DNA from 2 places in the Tatumella terrea genome. Region 2 is predicted to be linked to the other one. Evidence: predicted binding sites of a transcription regulator. Region 2 holds the regulator's gene; the other holds the start of a gene.
What was found. Region 2 encodes Fur, which represses iron uptake genes when iron is present. Its sites were predicted from a motif close to ATAATAATGAGAACNACTATCAA; they were not measured.
Positions count from the first base shown of each region.

Region 1 (3,166 bases), on a different contig from region 2:
AGTACAGTTCAATGTCACCCTGCTCGTTTAGCAGAACCGGTGTCCCGGCCCATTCACGGGTGGTCGGTGAAACGCCGTCCGCCATGACCCGGCCACCGAACGTCCAGTTTTTGCTGTCTTTGGAATACCAGAAACAAATACGTGCACGGCTGTGGCGATTGACCCAGTCACTGTCGATATCGTAGTTGCCTTCGGCGTCAGTGTAGACATCAGGCTGACGCTCTGCGGTCAGCGTGAAGATGACAGACCAGCCGTTAACGGAAACGATATTACCGTCATATTTTTTCAGCGGCATGGTGTCCCAGATAAACACTTCATCACTCATCACTGGAAAATCAATACCGACCAGCGGCTGTGTGGTGGTCGGATCATCAGAACGAACTTTAAGGGCGTCAGCACGGCTCCATGCAGTAGTTTTCACTTTATCTATTAAATTTTTCATATTAAACCTCCGTAATTGAATGAGGTTTAATAAAATCATGTCCCCGTAAATAATTAAAACGCATTTAATTTTGTAATGCACCACACAACAGACATAATTTAAAAAAGGGCCGTATTGTTGTGTAGTCAGTGGCAGACCAGAGAGTGATGGCGCCGGACGGGTATATAAATAAGTATCTACAGCCAGATAAAAAGCAGATAGAATCTTTTATCTATTAACAGCCATTAATGTAGTGATTGATCATTTATACCTCTACATGTTTTAAAATTATTCAGTAAAAATAGGTGGTACTTATGATGCGTTGCCCGATCTGTAACAAGCCGGCTCACACACGTACGAGCCGTTACTTAAGTGATACGACCAAGGAAGCATACTATCAATGTCAGGATATTACCTGCTCATGCACCTTTAAAACGATAGAGAGTCTGGAAAAAATTATATGCGCTCCGATGGCTAATCAGGAACAACGAATAATGGCGACGTTATAGGAATAGTCTTAATAACGAATTTTTCACTGAACTTTTCATCAATGTCGTAAGCGCTGATAATAATCAGAGATGTCGTATGGAAAATATTTTCCGACGGCATATTAGCGGAAGCTTATCAATAATTGATCAATATTGCGTTATGTGTGGTTAAACCGCGGTATGCAAAATATACCGCGGTTTAACCATCTTCCTGTAATAATGTAAACCATCCGTTATTATTTTGTTTTACTGATGCTCCTGCTGGTCCGGGGGCGGGCGGCGTTCTGCCGTCTTCTTTACAGGCCTTCACGATGGCGATTCATCGTGCTTCGGTCGGGTGGGATGGCACGTCTGAGACCTGGCACAAGCCCGTCAGGGTGGCGGTTTCCCTCCTGTGGCCGGCCGGGCAGTCACGTTTAAATGTCTTTTTTATCCTTTCGTCGCCCTCTGCTGGCATTTTACGATTTTACAACAGTATCAGTGTCTGGATATTGTAAATGCTATTGATAACCATTATCAAAATGATGTAGATTCTCACATAAAATAAGTGGCTGATATTTGCACAATTTCTTTCTTTGAGAGGAAACATTCGTTTGCATTCACTTGCCGGCAAACGACATTTTTGGCGTGTCTGGATACTGATAATTATGTATAAATTTCTGACTCAGGGTAAGTTTAAACCCGCATTATTCAAATTTACCGCGGTGGCACTGTCCGTTCATTCGGCCTGTACCTTTGCCGCAAACACAGCAACGACTGACGCAGAGGCCGGGAGTTCTGAACAGCAGCTTACCGTTACGGCCACCCCGTTGCCGCTGCGCGCAGATAACCGGAAAACGATCACGGCTGATCAGATGCAAAAGCAGGGCGCAACAGACTTTGGTACGCTGATGCGTTATCAGACGCTGGTCAGTGCGACCGGAGCCAGCGGCGGTTCCGGTAACGGGAAAAGTGGTTTTGACCGTGGTGGATACACCGGTTACAACATCCGCGGCCTGGAAAGCAACCGTGTCGGCATTGATGTGGATGGGGTTGAACTCCCGTCTGCCACGGGGCGTGGCTACGTCGGACGTACCGGAGTGAACACCTTCGGTATTGGCCGCGATTATATTGACCCGTACCTGTTTGGTTTAATGAGTATTGATGCGGGAGCCACCGCAGTATCGCAGCCGAACACCTCTATCGGCGGCATGGTCTCCTTCCGTACCAAATCTCCGGACGATTACCTTAACCCGGAAAAATCGACCTATTTCGGTTACCAGTCGGATTACGATTCCTCTGACCGGGGCTGGCACAACGGGATCACCGCCGCGGCCGGTGGTGAAGAACTGCGCGGGATCTTTGTCTACAGTCGTCGCGACGGTCAGCAAACCCTTAATAACAGCGGGACCGTCTCCGCCTATCCGGCGAACTGGCATTCCGACGCCTTCCTGACCACCGGTATCTGGCAGCCGAATGATCAGCATAAGCTGACCGGGACCTTCAGCTATTATGATAAAACTCATCATACGCATTATGACACCTGGGATTCCGCCGGCAAGAATGTGATCGGTACCAGCCATCAGTCCGGGGAAACCCGCCGCCTGGGAGTCAATCTGCAGGATGAATATACGCCGTACAATGACTGGATAGATTCCCTGACCACCCGGGTTAACTGGCAAAAGACCGAAGCGCATGACAATACGCTGGCACCTTATGATACCGGGGTGATTGGCCGTACCTACTCGGACTACAATACCCATTCGCTGGGATTCTCCACCGAACTGCGTAAAACCCTGGGACGCCATGAGCTGAGCGGAGGAGTGAACGCCGGTCTGGAAAATACCACGCGTCCGTTTGAACAGTCGCCGGCACCGCTGGTCTACTATTCAGTGATGCAGCCACAGGCTGACAGCCGGAGCACCACCCTCGGTGCCTTCCTGCAGGACAAAATTAACTTTGATCTGCAGGGCCATAATTTCGCGATCACGCCAGGTGTTCGTGTTGCCTATCAGAAAACTAAACCGCAGAATCTCTCCTCCCTCGCTGACGGCAGTTCCGTGCTGACCACCGGGGATGTGGACACCTTATATGGTTCCGGCACCAGTGATACTCAGGTATTACCGTCTCTGACACTGCAATATTCGTTAACCCCGACGCTGCTGACCTATGTTCAGTATAAACGCGGGGCGGAATTCCCGAACGCCAGCCAGCTGTACGGCTCCTGGAACCTGGGTTCAAGCTATGCGGGAACCCAGCAGTATGCGCTGATCGGTAA
Region 1 is NZ_BAAAFX010000010.1:279,331-282,496, forward strand. Features, by position in the region: gene ABD035_RS06360 (glycoside hydrolase family 68 protein) at 1-442, opposite strand, end outside; gene ABD035_RS06365 (ogr/Delta-like zinc finger family protein) at 736-930, shown strand; gene ABD035_RS06370 (TonB-dependent receptor domain-containing protein) at 1,557-3,166, shown strand, end outside.
Region 1: the regulator Fur is predicted to act here: its motif matches at 1,407-1,429, upstream of ABD035_RS06370 (TonB-dependent receptor domain-containing protein).

Region 2 (3,166 bases):
CGATATAGACACTTTTCATTGCTTGTCGTCCCCCATTATCGTCAACTGTTGCTGCATATCGTCAATCGTTCGGGTCAGATCCGCGATGAATTGTGGCTCTCCGGCCAGAGACCCTAATAACTTTTGCTGACCGGCGAAGGCGGCCACCGGATCATCGCTGGCAAAAACTGCCCGGAAATCGACACTGTCATTCGCCCGATCCTGATACTCAAAGGGCAGGGTATTGTTCGCATATTTCTGCATAAACAGGAAACAGAGCGCCACCAGGCGAAGCGTTGCCTGCGGCGTCTGCTGTTGCTGATAGCGTGCCTTCAGGGTCGGAACAATAAATTCATGCAATTTGGCAATGCTGTCAGAGGAAACCCGCTGGCAGGTGTCACGTACCCGTTCGTTACCAAAACGCTGCAGCACCGTCTGACAGTAGCGGTTTAAATCGATCGGTGAGTCACCCAGGGCCGGAATCACGTCCTGGCTGACATACTCAGTGATCCACTGACGGACTTCAGGTAACAGGCTCTGGTCAATATATTCCTTACCGAGTAACCCTCCAGCCCAGGCGATACCGCTATGGCTGGCATTAAGAACGCGGATTTTAGCTTCTTCATAAGGGATGACATCGTCCACGAACTCCACGCCTGCCTTCTCCAGCGCCGGACGACCGGCAATAAAATCATCGCGCATGACCCATTGTGTGAATGACTCACAACTGACCGGCGCATTATCATCCTTGATCCCCTGCGCCCGCAGGCGCTGCAGCAGACCGTCATCTGACGCGGGAGTAATACGGTCAACCATTCCGTCCGGCGTACTGATGTTCTGTTCCAGCCATTCAGCTAATGCGCCATCTTCACGGGCGGCAACAAATTCTGTTAATCCGCGACGGAAACTTTCACCGTTACTGCGAAGGTTATCGCAACTCAGCAGCGTGACCGGGCCTGCATTATTTTCCCGCCGTGCAGACAGGATCTTATAGAGAGCACCATACAGGGTAACCGTGTCTGCGGTACCGGCAAGATCACTTTGTATAGGTGCTGCATTCAGATCCAGATGGCCGTCGTCAGTCAGGAAATAACCGCCTTCGGTCACGGTAAAAGAGATGATTCTGGTGTCAGGGCGGGAACCTTCGCTGACTAATGCCTGTAATTGCGGGTCCCAGAGGATGACGTTGTTAATGACTGAGAGAGTTTTGTAGGCGATATTGCCTTCAGGAGAAATAACTTCGAGAGTGTAACGTCCTTGCTGCTGTTCGAGATGTTTCAGTGTCTGCTGTGTGCTGCTGTTACGAATATTGGCCAGAGAAACAGACCAGAGGGTATCCCCGCTTTCATGTAACTCATTCAGATACCAGCACTGATGAGCCCGATGAAAAGCACCTGCACCAAGATGCAGCCAGACCGATTGTTCAGTTCTTTTTGTAGTCAAATGCATTCCTTAATCTGTAACAGATAGTCATGATGTTACTGGTAACCTTACCATGAAAATCCGGCAGATTAAAATTGCCACAGAGGAAAGCAGGGGAGAAAGGGCAGGGACGGGGCTGAAAAACCGGTACAGAGACCTTTAAAATCAAAGGGTTTTAGTCATAAGAAAGCGCTATGGTTCATTGGGGTAATAAAAAACCGCGACAGGGTCACGGTTTTAAGAAGACGACCGGTCTGTCACCGGCAGAAGACATTGACCGCTGAGGCGGCCTGGTACGAAACGAACAAGAGGAACGCTTATTTATCGTTATGTAACGTGTCGTCTTCGCGGCAATCGCCGGTGGTGCAATGACCATACAGGTAAAGACTGTGGTTGGTCAGCTTAATGCCAAATCGTTTGGCAATTTCACGCTGACGCTGTTCAATTGACTCATCGCTGAACTCAATAACCTTGCCACAATCCAGGCAAATCAGATGGTCATGGTGCTGCTGTTGGGTCAATTCAAAGACTGACTTACCGCCTTCGAAGTTATGACGCGTAACGATACCCGCATCATCAAACTGGTTCAGTACGCGATACACCGTCGCCAGACCAATTTCTTCGCCCATATCGATCAGGCGTTTGTACAAATCTTCCGCACTGACGTGATGGCATTCAGGTTCCTGAAGAACTTCCAGAATTTTCAGTCTCGGAAGCGTGACCTTCAGACCAGCCTTTTTCAGTGCGGAGTTATTGTCAGTCATGCAGTTGTTGTCCTGTTACTTTTGAAAATGACTTTGGCAAAGCGCCATGAAGTTCGGTAATGACCTTATTTTTTTAGGTCCATTATAGAACCGAAGTATCGAAATTGAAACAACAGGTCCGGGCCGGTTTTCCCTGAGGAAAAATCGCGGATCACCGCAAAATGCAGGCCTGCCAGGGATAGTGACAATCTGATACAAAAAAGATATTCCCGGAAATCGCACCCACGTAAAAACTGATGCACACATGCCGGGAAAAATAGCTCAGAGCCCGCCGGTCATTTTAGCCGGCTCTGCAGATGCTGAAGTGAACACTATCACAACTGATACAAAAAACCCTACTAAGCGTTGAGGATTTCTTTCAGCTGCAGTTCATCGGAAATCTGGACGACCCACTGGCTGACACGTTCGTTGGTCAGTTCTGGCTGGCGGTCTTCATCAATGGCCAGGCCCAGGAAGTGTTTATCATCGGCCAGTCCTTTAGAGGCTTCAAAATGGTAGCCTTCTGTCGGCCAGTGCCCGACGATGACCGCACCTTTGGGTTCGATGATGTCGCGCAGTGTCCCTAATGCATCACAGAAGTATTCCGCATAGTCTTCCTGGTCGCCGCAGCCGAACAGTGCCACCAGTTTGCCGTTAAAATCAATTTCTTCCAGCGTCGGGAAGAAATCATCCCAGTCACACTGTGCTTCACCGTAATACCAGGTCGGGATCCCCAGCAACAGAATATCGAAAGCGTCCAAATCTTCTTTGGTACTTTTAGCGATGTCGTGCACTTCAGCAACGTCTTTACCCAATTGTTTCTGGATCATTTTTGCGATGTTTTCAGTGTTGCCGGTATCGCTGCCAAAAAAGATGCCTACGATTGCCATGTGGGGTTAACCTCTTGAATCTTCGAATCAGATGAATGTAATTTCAGTACAGATGCGCGAATAATAGCAGACCTGAGATATGTGCGGTACTTGTAAACGAGTCAGATTTATCCCTGAGTGCGCAACACAGAC
Region 2 is NZ_BAAAFX010000017.1:117,654-120,819, forward strand. Features, by position in the region: gene ABD035_RS12585 (SemiSWEET family sugar transporter) at 1-19, opposite strand, end outside; gene dalD (D-arabinitol 4-dehydrogenase) at 16-1,422, opposite strand; gene fur (ferric iron uptake transcriptional regulator) at 1,719-2,165, opposite strand; gene fldA (flavodoxin FldA) at 2,504-3,034, opposite strand.